One region of the Labrenzia sp. R5_0 genome, then DNA from elsewhere that is predicted to be linked to it. Evidence: predicted binding sites of a transcription regulator. Region 1 holds the regulator's gene; each other region holds the start of a gene.
What was found. Region 1 encodes PhoB, which activates phosphate uptake and scavenging genes when phosphate is short. Its sites were predicted from a motif close to TGTCATNNANCTGTCAT; they were not measured.
Positions count from the first base shown of each region.

Region 2: the regulator PhoB is predicted to act here: its motif matches at 2,172-2,188, upstream of phnC (phosphonate ABC transporter ATP-binding protein).
Region 3: the regulator PhoB is predicted to act here: its motif matches at 1,784-1,800, upstream of J7447_RS21200 (NAD-glutamate dehydrogenase).

Region 1 covers NZ_JAGHRK010000001.1:245,584-250,972, forward strand. Annotated here, with positions in the region: gene pstA (phosphate ABC transporter permease PstA) at 1-774, shown strand, start outside; gene pstB (phosphate ABC transporter ATP-binding protein PstB) at 822-1,583, shown strand; gene phoU (phosphate signaling complex protein PhoU) at 1,615-2,310, shown strand; gene phoB (phosphate regulon transcriptional regulator PhoB) at 2,391-3,092, shown strand; gene J7447_RS01160 (GcrA family cell cycle regulator) at 3,419-3,955, opposite strand; gene J7447_RS01165 (aspartate aminotransferase family protein) at 4,397-5,389, shown strand, end outside.
Region 2 covers NZ_JAGHRK010000002.1:20,285-25,673, reverse strand. Annotated here, with positions in the region: gene phnE (phosphonate ABC transporter, permease protein PhnE) at 1-118, opposite strand, end outside; gene phnD (phosphonate ABC transporter substrate-binding protein) at 287-1,198, opposite strand; gene phnC (phosphonate ABC transporter ATP-binding protein) at 1,288-2,109, opposite strand; gene J7447_RS08940 (PhnD/SsuA/transferrin family substrate-binding protein) at 2,408-3,280, shown strand; gene phnC (phosphonate ABC transporter ATP-binding protein) at 3,343-4,095, shown strand; gene phnE (phosphonate ABC transporter, permease protein PhnE) at 4,088-4,921, shown strand; gene J7447_RS08925 (class I SAM-dependent methyltransferase) at 4,918-5,389, shown strand, end outside.
Region 3 covers NZ_JAGHRK010000004.1:278,255-283,643, forward strand. Annotated here, with positions in the region: gene J7447_RS21200 (NAD-glutamate dehydrogenase) at 1-1,704, opposite strand, end outside; gene J7447_RS21205 (peroxidase-related enzyme) at 1,812-2,378, shown strand; gene argC (N-acetyl-gamma-glutamyl-phosphate reductase) at 2,518-3,468, shown strand; gene leuD (3-isopropylmalate dehydratase small subunit) at 3,507-4,112, shown strand; gene J7447_RS21220 (protein-methionine-sulfoxide reductase heme-binding subunit MsrQ) at 4,592-5,389, shown strand, end outside.

The DNA.
Region 1 (5,389 bases):
CAGTCCGCCGGCATTCTGGAGAAGCGCTTCAACTGGGCCTTCATCACCGGGACCGATGCTTCCGACAGCCGTCCGGAGCAGGCCGGCATCGGAGCGTCCATGATCGGGTCGCTGTTCATGATGCTGGTGGTGCTGTTCCTGTCGCTGCCGATCGGCGTGGCCGCTTCCATCTACCTGGAAGAGTTCGCTCCGCAGAACAAGTTCACCGATCTGATCGAGGTGAATATCTCCAACCTGGCCGCCGTTCCGTCCATCGTGTTCGGTATTCTCGGTCTGGCGGTGTTCATCCAGTTCATGCATCTGCCGCAATCCGCACCACTGGTGGGTGGTCTGGTACTGACGTTGATGACACTGCCCACGATCATCATATCCACCCGCGCCTCCTTGAAGGCCGTTCCGCCGAGCATCCGCGATGCGGCCCTTGGCATTGGCGCCTCCAAGATGCAGTCTATCTTCCACCATGTCCTGCCGCTGGCAATGCCTGGCATTCTAACCGGCACGATCATCGGTCTGGCACAGGCGCTTGGGGAAACCGCTCCGCTGCTGCTAATCGGGATGGTCGGTTTCATCGCCTCCAATTTCCCGGACGGTGTGGCTGCCGGTTTCTTCTCTCCGAACTCGGCCATGCCGGCCCAGATCTACGAGTGGGCGAAACGCGCCGACCCGGCTTTCTATGAACGCGCTTGGGGCGGGATCATCGTGCTGCTGGTCTTCCTCATGACCATGAACATTATCGCTATCATCCTGCGCCGCAGGTTTGAACGCCGCTGGTAAGGATTGCTCCGATGAACGAGATGCCGAATTTTGAACAGGCGAAAACCATGACCGACAGCAAAATTTCCGCGAACAAGGTGCAGGTCTATTATGGCGATACCCACGCCATCAAGGACGTGGACATCGAGATTCAGCCGCGGTCCGTGACTGCCTTCATCGGTCCCTCCGGATGTGGCAAGTCGACGTTCCTGCGGACGATCAACCGCATGAACGACACCATCGACATCTGCCGTGTGGAAGGGTCGATCAAGATCGACGGTGAAGACATCTACGATCCCAAGGTCGATCCCGTACAGCTGCGCGCCAAGGTTGGCATGGTTTTCCAGAAGCCGAACCCGTTTCCCAAGTCGATCTACGACAACATTGCGTACGGTCCGCGGATCCATGGTCTGGCCCGCAACAAGTCCGAGCTTGATGAAATCGTTGCCTCCAGCCTGCAGAAGGCCGGGCTTTGGGAAGAAGTCAAGAACCGTCTGGACGAGCCGGGCACCGGCATGTCGGGCGGTCAGCAGCAGCGTCTGTGCATTGCCCGTGCGATTGCCGTCAGCCCGGAAGTGATCCTGATGGACGAACCGTGCTCGGCGCTCGACCCCATCGCTACCGCGAAGGTGGAAGAGCTGATCGACGAACTGCGGGAAAACTTCACCATCGTGATCGTGACCCACTCGATGCAGCAGGCTGCCCGTGTGTCTCAGCGTACCGCGTTCTTTCACCTGGGTGTTTTGGTGGAGGAAGGTCTGACGGAGGACATCTTTACCAATCCGAAGGACAAGCGTACGCAGGACTATATTACGGGCCGCTTCGGCTAAGCATTTTTTAGGTTTCTGAAGGGGACACAGGATGTCTGAACATACAGTCTCGGCTTACGATGACGAACTGACGGCCATGGCCGGCAAGGTTGCCGAAATGGGTGGTATTGCCGAAAAGGCTTTCGCCGATGCGGTGTCCGCGCTGGTGTCGCAGGATCTGGAGCTTGCCAAGGCGACGATCAAGGGCGATGTCCGTCTGGACAGCCTTTACAACGAACTTGAAGTGAAGCTGATCGAGCTGATCGTCCGCCGCCAGCCGATGGGGCAGGACCTGCGTGAAATCACTGCCGCAACGCGCATTGCCAATGACCTGGAGCGTGTTGGCGATCTTGCCAAGAACGTTGCCAAGCGCGTCATCGCCATCGACAGCGACTTGCAGTCCAAGAAGCTCGCGATCGGTGTGGAGCACATGACGGAACTCGCTCTTTCGCAGCTCAAGCAGGTGCTGGATGCCTACGCCCGAAAGGATGCGGAAGCCGCCCGCCGGGTTCAGGAAGCCGACGCCGAGGTCGACGCGATCTACACGTCGATCTTTCGCGAACTCCTGACCTACATGATGGAAGACCCGCGGGTCATTACCCAGTGCGTCCATCTCTTGTTCTGCGCAAAGAACATCGAGCGCATCGGCGATCACGCGACGAACATCGCCGAGAACGTCTACTACATGGTCACTGGCGAGCGTTTGCCGGAAGACCGGGCAAAGGTCGACGAAACAGGCGCGGTCTGACCCGCCGGTAATCGTCGGATTTGCTGAAGATCTTAACGGCCGGCGCTTCGGCGCCGGTTGCGGTAATTGGAGCGAGATGTATGCCGAAGGTGCTCATCGTTGAAGACGAAGAACCGCTCAGCCTTCTATTGAGATACAATTTGGAAGCGGAAGGGTACTCGGTCGAGTCCTGTGTCCGGGGTGACGAGGCGGAAATCCGCCTGCGGGAAAGCCTGCCGGATCTGTTGCTGCTCGACTGGATGCTGCCGGGCCTGTCCGGAATTGAACTGTGCCGCCGCCTGCGGGCGCGCGAGGACACCGAGCGCCTGCCGGTCATCATGCTGACGGCACGCGGTGAGGAAGCAGAGCGCATCCGCGGCCTGGCGACCGGTGCCGACGACTACGTGGTCAAGCCCTTCTCGGTACCGGAATTGATGGCCCGCGTGCGCGCCATCCTGCGCCGGGCAAGCCCGGAAGTGGTGTCCAGCATGTTGCGGTCCGGCGATATCGAACTGGATCGCGAAACGCACCGCGTTCGCCGCAACACCAAGGAAATACACCTGGGGCCGACGGAATTCCGCCTGCTGGAATTCCTGATGACATCGCCTGGCCGTGTCTTCTCCCGCGAACAACTGTTGGATGGGGTCTGGGGTCACGATGTCTACGTGGACGAACGCACTGTCGATGTTCACGTCGGTCGCTTGCGCAAGGCTCTGAACAAGGGCAAGGCGAAGGATCCTATCCGTACCGTCCGTGGTGCCGGATACGCCTTCAATGACCAGTTCACCTCTGCCACTGCCTGAGGGCAACTTGCAGAATGGAATTAAGGAGCCCGCTTTCAAGCGGGCTTTTTGTTTCTCAGCGGTTATGTGCCTTTCGCGGAGCAAGGTTCTCTTCTGCGACCACCCCATCAGTTGTGTCGGTGTCGGGGCTGATCCTGCGGTCCCTGTCGTGGCGGAGCGGTCAAACAAGGTTTGATTTGATGGGGCGGAAACGGCATGGAGCGGTGCCAAGAACAAGCCGTGGGAGGTCACTGTTCGGGGTCGGGCATCTGGTCAATGGAAGGCCCAAACAAAAAAAGCCCGCCAAATCGGCGGGCTTTCTCATGAATTGGTTAGGTGCGAGGCTATCAGCCTGCCTGAGCCATCGTCTTGCGATCGCGGCGGCGGTCGGCGACCGGCTGATACGCGATCTTGCAGTGATGAGCGCAGTAGGGGACGCCGGCATCGGATTGGCGGCCGCAGAAGTAGAAGTCGTCGGTCGCCGGGTCGCCAATCGGCCATTTGCAGGTCCGCTCGGTCAGCGTCAGGATGGTAGCCCGCTGCGAGATCGGAACAAGTTCTGCAATCGGCTCTACGCGCGGCTTGGCAGCCACCACTGGAGCCGGCGAGATGTCTGCTTTCAGGGCCGTTGCGCCGATCGACTGCGGATGTGACGTCGTCGGTTTCTTCGGCGCTGCCCCCGTTGCAGGAGCTGCGGTGCGCGGCCGGCGCGGCTTGGCGCTTGAAGAGGTGGACTTGGCGCGGCCGGACAGGCCAAGGCGGTGCACCTTGCCGATCACGGCGTTACGGGTAACACCACCCAGTTCGCCTGCGATCTGGCTTGCGCTCAAGCCGTCGCCCCAAAGCTTTTTGAGAAGCTCAACTCGTTCGTTTGTCCAACTCATTGCCGCACCCTTTAGTTTGACCGTCCTGCGGCCATTAACCCCGTGTTAAGCATGCGCAAGCACGCTTAATGCTGGCAGATCTAGTGCCTCTTGGTGATTTGCCTCACGAGATCTCGTGTCTGATTGCTGAGAGGTTACAATAACGTTAATTTGTCAGGCAACCACTCGACCCAAACCAGTTGGGGATGAAACGACTTTTCCCCAATTATGGCGAGGTCATTGAGAATTTTATGAAATCCGCCCTCCGCGGCACATGAAATGTCTTGTGCGCCATTTCCATTGACAGTGCATGGTACCGGCAGTGTATAAGAAAGCCGCTGCGTGCCGCCTCATCGGGGCGGCACGTTGCGTTTTGGCCCTTCGGCATCTTTTCAAGGTGACGGCCCGGCGTCGGGGCGACGCAGGGGACAGCAGGGGCGTTTAAAGGAGACAAACGAGGTTATGTCCGCGACTGCACTATTCGGAAATTACGCAAGATCGAACCTGTCTTTCGATCATGGGGAAGGCGTCTGGCTGGTTACCACCGATGGCCGACGATTCCTCGATTGCGGTTCCGGCATCGCGGTCAACGCACTCGGTCATGCCCATCCGCATCTGGTCAAGGCGTTGCAGGATCAGGCAGCCAAGCTGTGGCATACCTCCAACCTGCACCAGATCCCGGATGGCGAACGGCTGGCGCAGCGCCTGTGCGCGGAAACCTTTGCCGACAAGGTGCTGTTCGTGAATTCCGGCGCGGAAGCGATGGAAGCTGCCATCAAATGCGCGCGCCGTTATCATTATGACAACGGCAACCCCGAGCGGTTCCACATCGTGACCTTCGAAGGCGCCTTCCATGGCCGGACCATCGCGACCATCGCGGCTGGCGGCCAGGCGAAATATCTTGAAGGCTTTGGCCCGAAGGCTCCCGGTTTTGACCAGGTGCCGGCAGGAGACCTGGATGCGCTGAAAGATGCCATCGGTCCGCAAACGGCCGCGATCGCGATCGAGCCCGTGCAGGGCGAGGGCGGTATCCGCGAAATTCCGGCCGATTTCCTGCGTGCGCTGCGCAAGATCTGTGATGACAACGGCATTCTGCTGATCTTCGACGAGATCCAGACCGGTGTCGGACGGACCGGCAAGCTGTTCGCTCACCAGTGGACGGGCGTGGAACCGGACCTGATGGCAATCGCCAAGGGTATCGGCGGCGGGTTCCCGATGGGCGCATGTCTTGCAACGGCAGAAACGGCAGCGGCGCTGTCCCCCGGGACCCACGGCACCACCTTTGGCGGTAATCCGCTGGCCATGGCAGTCGGCAATGCCGTTCTGGACGTCGTTCTGGAAGACGGGTTCCTGGAAGGTGTCCGTCAGAAGGGGCTCAGCTTCAAGCAGAAGCTGGCCGGACTGGTGGACGGCCATCCGGACGTTCTGGCCGAAGTGCGCGGCAACGGCCTGATG
Region 2 (5,389 bases), on a different contig from region 1:
TTGCGAAGAAGCAGAGTGCGAAGACCGTGGTCGAGACGAGGTTTACCCGGAGGGCTGACCGGCGGGCGGCAGCATAATCGATTTCGAACCGGTCAATGGCAGGGGAGAGCGCTGTCATGCCTCTAGTTCCGATGATTTTGGGCAGGAGGCGCTGACGCCGCAGCTTTCTGCGCCACAAGTTTATCCAGGCGTCATCCCGGGAGACGCGAAGTGCCGCCCGGGATGACGATGGTCGGGTCGTCGGGAGAAACCCGGATCAGCCGGTTTCCTCCCTCGCTCTGAAAAGTCAGCCGCCGCGGCGCTGTTTCTTCAGCCAGTCGCGCATTTCGACGATCCACTGGTAACGGTCGTGATCAACCTCGATCCACGCTTCCTGGGTGCTGTCTTCGCCGCCGGTCATTTCGATGAAGGCCAGCGTATCCTTTTCCGGGATTTCCATGACCGCGGTGCGCATGGCATCGATCAGGCCCTTAGGCAGGTTGCTGCGGGCAGCCAGCGGACCGGAAGTGATTTCCGGTGATTTCCAGATGGTGCAGATCGAGTCCTTCTCGATCATGCCCTTGGTGACCATGCGCTGCGGAATGCCGTCTTCCTCGTTGGTGATGTAGGTAGCGGCAGCGTCGTACTGCTTGTTGTAGACACCAAGCACACCGGTTTCATGGGCTCCGGAGAAGGGAATGGCACCGAAATAGGTTTTCGGCTCGTAGCCCTGTTTGCTGAGGTTGAAGTAAGGCACGGCGTAACCGGACGTGCTGTCCGGATCGGCAAAAGCCAGTGTCTTGCCCTTCAGGTCGTCAAGGGTCTTGTAGCCGCTGTCGCAACGCACGGCGACGACCGAGAAATAACCGGTGGAACCGTCCTTCTGCAGGCGGGAGACAAGCGGAACGACACCGCCGTTGGTTTCCGTGTAGGCAGCGGCATAGGAAGACGAACCGAAGAAGGCGAATTCGATCTGGTCGGCCGCCATGGCCTGGATCACGCCGTCATAGGATCCGGCGGTGAAGATTTCGACATCAACGCCGAGTTCGTTCTCCAGGTACTTTTCGAAAGGCGTGTAACGGGCAATCCGGTCCTTTTCGTTTTCACCGGAAAGAATGCCGAACTTGACTGTCTTGTACTGGTCCTTCCAGCTGTCCGCCAGGGCCGGGGAGGCTGCAAGAACGGCAGCGGAAACGGCTGCTGCAAAAATGGCCTTCATCTCAAGTCTCCTTTGGTGCCGGCAGATCCGGCGATTTGCGCGGCAAAGGCCGCTTCAAGAGCGAGAGCGGATGATCCGCTTCGCGAAGGTCAGGCCCCGACAGCCTTCATCGGTGGCCGGGAAGTGGTTGTCGAAAGGGAGGTGGAGGTGACTGCTTCGTTGATGTCACCGGAAAGATCGTCGGATCCGTAGATTTGCCGAACCCTTTCACTGGTCAGGGTGTCCGGCGTGCCGTCGAACTGAACCCGCCCGTCCTTCATTGCGATGATCCGGTCGCAGTAGGCACGGGCGGTGTCGAGCGTGTGCAGATTGACCAGCACCGTGAGACCGTCCGTCCGGTTGATTTCGCGCAAGGCGTCCATCACACGGCTGGCGTTGGCCGGATCAAGTGAAGCAATCGGTTCGTCGGCCAGCATGATGCGCGGGTTCTGCACCAGCGCCTTGGCGATGGCGACGCGCTGCTGCTGTCCGCCGGAAAGGGTTCCCGCGCGTTGCAGCGCCTGGGGTACAAGGTCCAGCCGGTCCAGGGCTTCAATGGCGCGGGCGCGGTCTTCGTCAGTGAAGGATCGTGTCATGGAGCGCAGGAACCCAGTGTGGGCGATACGGCCAACCATGACATTGGTCAGCACATCCATGCGCTCGACGAGATTGAACTGCTGAAAGATCATGGCGCAGGACGCGCGCCAAAGGCGCAGATCGCGACCCTTCAGGGCCGTGATGTTCTTTCCCTCGTTGAGGATCGTCCCCCGGCTGGGGTCGGCCAGCCGGTTGATCATGCGCAGGAACGTGGACTTGCCGGCACCGGACCGGCCGATCACGCCGACCATCTGTCCCTTGGGAATGGCGAGGGAGACACTGTCCACCGCGGTCAGGTCTCCAAAGACTTTAGATAATTGCTCAATGACCAGCATCGGGCCCTCCGAAAAACGGAGAGCGAACTAGCAGACATGTGCCGAGAACAGATGTCTATACGATTATACTTTTATGAAGTTTTACGACAGAGGCATCGAGAAAATTTGCCGGAAAACAAATAAGATCAAGATTTGTCTGGAAGTTCGAAGTTAAAGAAATTTTCTGCTTCGTAGATCCATCTTTCTCTGATGTAAATTTCGTAAAATTTACATAATACAGTCACGTTCCGCGGTGCGCTTGTCGTTACGCTCCTGTTGCCTTGCCGGCTTTGTTTCGGCTGTCTGAGGAGTTCCTGTCATGCGCTTTTTGAAATCCGCCGCACTCGCGGCTGCCGTTCTTGCCGTTTCCCTGTCTTCTTCCCTGGCCGACACGTTCAAACTGGCCGTTACCGATGTTGAGGGCCTGGAGCGGCTGCAGGTTGAATGGGGGCCGTTCAAGAACGCCCTTGAAAATGCAACAGACCACACCTTCGAGTTTTTCCCGGTTACCAGCCGGACCGCGGCGGCTGAAGCCTTGCGCGCCAAACGCGTCGACTTTGTCGTAACCGGTCCCGCCGAGTACATCGTGATCAACAAACTGACCGAAGCCCGTCCCCTCATAGGTCTTGGCCGTCCGGATTACTTCTGTGCCGTCGTCGTACGAGCCGACAGTGGTTTCACGCGGCCGGCCGATCTCAAGGGCAAGAAGGTGGCCTTCGGTGATATCGGTTCCACTTCTAACATGCTGTGCCCGATGCAGCTGATGGCCGATTATGGCGTCGATCCAGTCAAGGACATCGAGAAGCTGCATACTTCGCGCAACATTGCGCATGAAGCCTTGAAGAAGGGTGATGTTGCCGCCATCGGGATCAATCACAATTCGTGGATTGGCACCCGCAACAAGGATGACAGCGTCCCGAACGGCTTTTTCCGGGTGATCGCCCGTTCCGGCGATCTGCCGAACGACATGATCATGGCCGGAGCCCATGTCGATCCTGCGACAGCGCAAAGCCTGCGTCAGGCGATCCTCGACAACAAGAAGTCGATCATCGCCGCGATCCTGCAGCACGAGGAAAACGACAAGTATTCGGGAATGGATCTGGTGGCGATCGAAGATGGTGCCTATGACCTGGTGCGGTCCATGTACACCACCGCCGGTTTCCCGCAATACGACAAGTTCATCGGCGAATAATGGCGCAGCCTCTGCTCCAGTCCGCCGGCGCAATTGCGCCGGCGGTCCCAGCCCGACAGCCCGTGACGGAGACGCCGTGTGACCTGAAGGTCGAAGGCCTTTGCAAGACTTTCGGCAAGGACCGGAGTGTGCTGCGCGAAGTTTCCTTCTCCGTGGGCCGTGAGGAAGCGGTTGCCTTGATAGGTTCAAACGGCGCCGGAAAATCGACCGCATTGCGCTGTGCGCTGCGCCTGATCGAGCCGGAAGCCGGTTCGGTTGTGTTGTTCGGTGAAGACATTTCCTCCGCGCGACAGCGCCAGCTCAGGCGGGTTCGCGTCGAGGTCGGTTTTGTCTTTCAAAAGCACAACCTGGTGCCTCGTGTTTCGGCGTTGACCAACGTAATCCATGGGAACCTTGGCCGCACCGGTGGCATGCGCGGCTGGTCGCAGTTCCTGGCCAAAACGGCATTGCGTGACCGGGCAATGTCTTGCCTCGAAAGGGTAGGGCTCGCGGACCATGCACTGAAACGGGCGGACCAGCTCTCGGGCGGTCAGTCCCAGCGGGTTGCGATCGCCAGAGCCTTGATGCAGCAGCCCAGAATGATCGTCGCGGACGAACCCGTTGCCAGCCTTGATCCGGTTGCCGGCCAGGAAGTGATGGACCTTTTCCGCCAACTCACCCGAGAGGAGGGGATCACGCTCCTGTTCACCTCGCACAACGTGCAGCAGGCGCTCGCCTACTCCGATCGGGTCCTTGCAATCCGGCAGGGGGAAGTCGTTCTGGACGAGAAGAGCAGCAACCTGAGTGTTGCGGATCTGGGGAAGCATTATGGCTGATCTCCTGACATTGAAACGCTCCCGCATGCCGGATCGGTTTGAACGCCCGGGTGCATTTCATTTTGTCGCCTATGTCGCGCTGCTGGCCTTCGTAGTCTGGTCGTTTCAGGGGGCAGGCTGGTCGTTTTCCGCGCTGGTTTCTGGCGGTCCGGCGCTGGTCGACTTCCTGTCGAGGGCCTGGCCGCCTTCGCTGGAAAGGTTGCCGCAACTGTCAAAGGCGTTGCTGGAAACGTTTCAGATGGCGCTCGCGGGCACACTTATCGGCATCGTCCTCAGCCTGCCGTTGGCGATCTTGGCCGCAAAAGGCCTGACGCGGCCGTCGATGTTGTCCCGGGCTGTCTATACCTGTGCCCGCTTGCTGGTTGCCCTCTTCAGGACGGTGCCGGATCTGGTCTGGGCATTGGTCTTTGTCATTTCGGTCGGACTTGGCCCATTCGCGGGCACGCTTGCGATTGCCGTCGACACCATCGGTTTTTGCGGACGCTTCTTCGCAGAAGCCATGGAGGATGTGGAGAAAGGACCAACCGAGGCGCTGACAGCGGCCGGTGCAGGGCGTTTCGACACGATCTTCTGTGCAGTGGTACCTGCCGCGATGCCCTCCTTTATCACCACCTCGCTGTTCGCGCTTGAAAAGGCGACACGGTCCTCAGTCGTGCTTGGTCTTGTCGGGGCAGGGGGTATCGGCATCGAACTCAAGGTGGCCATGGACTTTTTCGACTACCAGCTCGCGATGACCATCATCCTGATGATCTTCGTGCTGGTTCTTTGTGTTGAGCGGCTTGGCACAATCGCCCGCAGCCGGATACTGGAAGGATCGTCTCAATGAGCGACACGCACACTCTGGAAAAAACCGATACCGCCCATCTCGCGTGGGACAAGCGCTGGCAGACAGAAGAAGGCCGAGCGGATTGGCTGCGTCCGGAGGCTGACGTTGCCGGTCTGATCGAAAGACTTCAGAAGCAGGGGCCGGTGAAGGCCCTGGATCTGGGCTGCGGGGTTGGCCGACATGCGCTTTCCTTTGCCCGCGCCGGGTTCGAGACCCACGCGATGGATCTCTCCGAAGCCGGGCTGGCCGAGCTGAAAAAGAGCGCGGCACTGGAAAGCATGCAGATCGCGACGCATCTGGCGCCGATGACGTCGCTGCCCTTTGAGGACGACAGTTTCGACTATGTTCTGTCCTTCAACGTGATCTATCACGGTGATCCGTCGATCGTCCGTACAGCCATTTCGGAGATTGCCCGGGTGTTGAAGCCTGGCGGAATCTACCAGGGAACCATGCTGTCAAAGCGCAACG
Region 3 (5,389 bases), on a different contig from region 1:
CGACAGGCGGCTGTCCCTGGTGCCGGCCTGGCGGTGGAACGTGATGGTGGTGTCGTTCTTGTCGGACAGGGTTTCCAGCTTGACGATGTCGAACAGCGCGGACTGGGCGTTGTAGACTTCCTTGTAGCCGCCATGGAACGAAAGCGCGTAACGGTCGGCCAGCTTGCGGGCCTGTGAAGGTGCGAATTCGTCCTTGAGCGCGTCGCGCACGCTGTCGGACCAGGTGCGCACCATGTCGGCAACGGCGGCCTCCAGCTCTTCCTGCTGGGGCGTCGGCGTTTCCCCGCGATCGCGGCCGATGATGTAGTGAACCCGCGCCAGCGGACCTTCTGGATAGGTAACGTACCAGGCCGACACGCGTCCTTCATAGACCGAGGCCAGATAGGTGCCGACGTTCAGGCGAACTTCGGTGGAATAGCGATCACGCGGGACGAAGACCAGAATGGAGACATAGCGGTCGAACTTGTCCGGGCGGGACAGCACGCGAATGCGCGGGCGCTCGTCCAGCTGCAGGATGGCGATGGAAAAGTCGAACAGGCGCTCCCGTTCGATCTGGAACAGCTCGTCACGCGGGAAAGCTTCCAGAACGTTGCGGAGGGCGCGGCCGGAATGGCTTTCCGACCCGTAGCCGGCGCGGGCCAGAACGCTGGCAACCTTGCGGCGCAGGAACGGGATGGTGCTGGTCGGTTCGGTATAGGCGGTCGAGGCGAACAGGCCGACAATGCGCAGCTCACCGTTCATGTTGCCTTCGTCGTCATAAAGCTTGGCGCCGACGTAATCCATGTGCACGCGCCGGTGCACGGTGCTCTTCACGTTGGCCTTGGCGATGATCAGCGGTTCGGGTTTCTTCAGGAACTCGCGAATTTCCGGCGTGATCTGCACGAACTCCGTGCCGCGGCGGAGAACGCGCACGTCCGGGTCGGACAAGAGGCCGAGGCCCGTGCCCTCATGGGGGGAAAGCTCGCCCTCCTCGACGCCGCCTTCGAACATGTATTCGCGCATGCCGAGGAAAATGAAGTTGTCGTTCTCCATCCACTCCAGGAAGTGGATTGCTTCCCACAACTCGTCGCTGCTGCCGGGAATTTGCGTGGTCTTGTAGGTGTCGATGGCCTCCGCCAGGCGTTCCTGCATCGGCTTGAAGTCCGACACGACGGCGCGGACATCGGACAGAACCTTGTCGAGTCGTGCCTTGAGGGCCGCGCGGGCTTCGGGCGAATCAATCCGTGTCACGTGGATATGGATGAGGCTTTCCTGCCGATCGGTCCGCTTCGGTGGTTTCTTGCGGGCCGTTGCGCTTGTCAGTTTGCCGTTGTCATCCCGTTCCACGATGAAGATCGGGTGCAGGACCAGATGCACTTCGATCTTGCTTTCCTGCAGCTCGTCCATGACGGAATCGACCAGGAAGGGCATGTTGTCGTTGACGATCTCGATAATCGAGACGCCCTTGACCTTGCTGCCCTGTGCCTTGAACGCCGGATCGGCGATGCTGACACGATGCGTGCCGAGTTCGTGGTTCTGGAAATCCTGCCAGGCGTCCCGGGCAAAGCCGGTCAGCTCTTCCGCGGTGTAGGCCACGAGGTCTTCCGCTGCGCCCCGGTCATAAAAGGCGCGGGAAAACTCGGCGAGAGCCGGATCTTCCTGATTCAAGGTTGCTTGGACCGCGTCGATGAGTTTGAGTTTCTCGACGTCGTGTTTGTCCGGCATTTTCCATCCCCTTAGGCGATCGTATGGTTTGGCTCTGTCGCTCGCTCGTTCTAAGACTTAAGTTCATATTTCAGCGACATAAACGGTTTCATGACGGGAGGAGCAAATTGTCAAGTAAAGTCACGGCCTTGCAAATCGATTCAAATGTAACATTGAGTGAAAAGACACAGGCTTATTTCGACTTGTGCCAGGAGAAGCTGGGTCTCGTTCCCAACGTCCTCAAGGCATATGCGTTCGACGAAACGAAGCTGCGCGCCTTCACCGACATGTACAACGACCTCATGCTGGGCGAATGTACACTCTCCAAGCTCGAGAGAGAGATGATTGCCGTTGCGGTATCAGCGGTCAACCGCTGTTTTTATTGTCTGACGGCTCATGGTGCTGCGGTGCGCGAGCTTTCCGGGGACCCCGTGCTGGGGGAACTGATGGTGATGAACTACCGCGTTGCGGACCTTTCGCCAAAGCAGCGGGCGATGCTCGACTTCGCCGTCAAGTTGACGGAGAAGCCGGCGGAAATCGTGGAAAGCGACCGGCAAGCCCTGCGCGATGTCGGGTTTACGGATCGCGACATCTGGGACATCGCCTCGGTAACGGGCTTCTTCAACATGTCCAACAGGGTGGCTGCGGCGTCCGACATGCGCCCGAATGATGAGTATCACTCAAGGGCCCGTTGAGATAACGGAGCGTCGCGCGGCGGTGACAAGCCGCGCGATTGGGTGTATGACGCTTGCGATTTTGCACCGATCTGCCTGACGGCTTTCGGGCCCTGGGGTTCGAAACTGGCGGCGATCATGAGAGGGAGAGGAACGGGCGATGGTTGCGCGCGTGTTTATTGATGGTGAAGCCGGTACGACGGGTCTGCAGATCCGCGAGCGCCTTGCCATGCGCCGCGACCTTGAGCTGATCTCCATTCCGGACGAAAGCCGGAAGGATCCGGCTGCCCGGGCCGACTACCTCAACAAGGCCGATATTGCCATTCTTTGCCTGCCGGATGCGGCGGCCAAGGAAAGTATTGCCCTGATCGAGAACGACACCACCCGTGTGATTGATGCTTCCAGCGCCCACCGGGTTGCCGAGGGCTGGGCCTACGGTTTTGCCGAAATGGACCTCGACCAGGCCGACATCATCGCCGCGGCCATGCGCGTTGCCAATCCGGGCTGCTGGCCGCAAGGCCTGATCGCGGCGGTTCGTCCGCTGATTGCCGCGGAGCTGCTGCCGACGGACTTCAACCTGACCTATTTCGGCATCTCCGGGTATTCCGGTGGTGGCAAGGGCATGATTGCCGATTACGAAGCCGCCGGAACCAGCGCAAATTCGTTTGCGCCCTATGCGCTCGGGTTCAATCACAAGCATCTTCCGGAAATGACGGAATACGGCCTGCTCGACGCAGCTCCACTGTTCACTCCGACTGTCGGAGATTTCTACAAGGGCATGCTGACGGTGGTTCCGTTGAACCTGGCAGGCCTTGCCAAGGTGCCGACGGGCGAGCAGCTGCATGCGGCGATCGCCGATCATTTCGCTTCGGCACCCGGCGGTTTTGTCGAGGTCGCGCCGCTGGAAGCGCTCGAAAAATCCGACAGCCTCAACCCGCAGGCGCTCAACGACACCAACAAGCTGCATCTGCACGTCTTTGCAAATGACGCCAGGGCGCAGGCTGCGATCGTTGCCGTCTACGACAACCTGGGCAAGGGCGCGTCCGGTGCTGCGGTCCAGAACCTCAATCTGATGCTCGGTGTCGATCAGACAACCAGCCTTGCCGCGTAAGCGGCATCCGTTTTCAGGCCTTTCAGGAGAGAAGAAGAATGGAAAAATTTGAGACCCTGACCGGTGTCGCAGCGCCGTTGCCGATCGTGAACATCGACACGGACATGATCATTCCGAAGCAGTTCCTGAAGACGATCAAGCGCACCGGCCTCGGCACCGCGCTGTTCCACGAAATGCGCACAAACGACGACGGATCGGAGAACGACAGCTTCGTTCTCAACAAGGCCGCCTACCGCAATGCCAAGATCCTGATCGCCGGTGACAACTTCGGCTGCGGTTCTTCGCGCGAGCATGCGCCCTGGGCGCTGCTTGATTTCGGCATCCGCTGCGTGATCTCCACCTCGTTCGCCGACATTTTCTACAACAACTGCTTCAAGAACGGCATTCTGCCGATCCAGGTTTCCGAAGACGAGCTGGAAACCCTGATGCATGCGGCAGAGCGCGGCGCCAACTTCACGCTGACGATCGATCTGGAAAGCCAGGAAATCAAAGGTCTTGAAAGCGGCGACATCGCCTTCAAGATCGACAGCTTCCGCAAGCATTGCCTGATCAACGGCCTCGACGACATCGGCCTGACCATGGCGAAGGCCGGTGAAATCGACACCTTTGAAAGCAAGATGGGCAACGACCGTCCCTGGGTCTGAGCCGGACTGCAAAGACTTTTGAAAAGCCGGGTTTCACGACCCGGCTTTTTTGTTTTGGTTGCCTCAGGTTCTTTAAGGCGCGCGACGCGTCGCCAAGACATGATCCCCCACTCACAGGGGCAATCCTCCGGATTTCGATCACGGCTACAGCATTCAGCCGTGTTGTCCTGAAGCCCATCAACCTTGTCATCCCTGCAAAGGCAGGGATCCAGGATTCACTGGGTTCGCAAGGTTTTCGAAGTCTGTTCCCATGGCGTACTGGATCCCGGTCTTGCCGCTGACGCGACAAACCGGGATGACAAATCACCTGGGCATCCCTGGTTCCTGTCGGATTGAATACAAAGGGGCGGCGCCGAAAGGCGCTTGCCGGTGAAGCGGGACAGGGAAAGCTGGATAACCGCCTCTCATCTTCTTCACGCAGGCTTGAAAAGCTTTTCAGTGTCCTTGAACGTTTCGTGCGATAGTCCGAACGCATGGATATGATGACCTTGGCACCATACGCTCCCTGGACCGACCGACGCGGCAACCTTTCCGGTCTGCGATTGGCTGTATTCATTGCCGTGCTTCTTCCGGCGTTGCAGATCTTCTACAGACTCGCCTTCGGACCAGTGCTGCCGGAGCCCTTCGAGATGGAGCTTCATGCCAGTGGCGACTGGACGGTGCGCTTCCTGCTTGTGACCCTGGCGGTCACCCCGCTGCGGAGGATCTTCTCCTGGAACAGGATCGTCGGTGTCAGGCGCATGCTGGGTGTGACAGTGCTTGCCTATGCGCTCTTGCACCTGGGGCTTTACGCTGCGCAGGAAAGCTGGAACCTCGGCAAGGTCGTGTCTGAAATCGTTCTGCGTTTCTATCTGGCCATCGGCTTTGTCGCGCTGTTCGGGCTGGCGGTGCTGGGGGCGACCTCCTTTGACAGCGCCATCCGCAAACTCGGGCGGAACTGGCAGCGGCTGCACACCCTGATCTATCCGATCGGCGGTCTCATGCTGTTCCACTTCTTCCTGCAGTCCAAGTCGGACGTCACGCAGGCCACCTTGATGGCAGGCATGTTCGTGCTGCTGATGACCTACAGACTTGCGGTCAAGGCAGGCTTCAGCCTTGCAAACCCGCTGGTTCTGGCGGTTTGCGCGCTGCTGGCAGCTGCAGGGACTGCCGGGATCGAATTTGCCTGGTACGCACTTGCCACCGGCATTCCTGCCGACCGGGTGTTTCAAGCCAACTTCGCCCTTTCCGTTGCAATCCGTCCGGCTATCTGGGTCGGGATCATCGGGCTCGGGGTT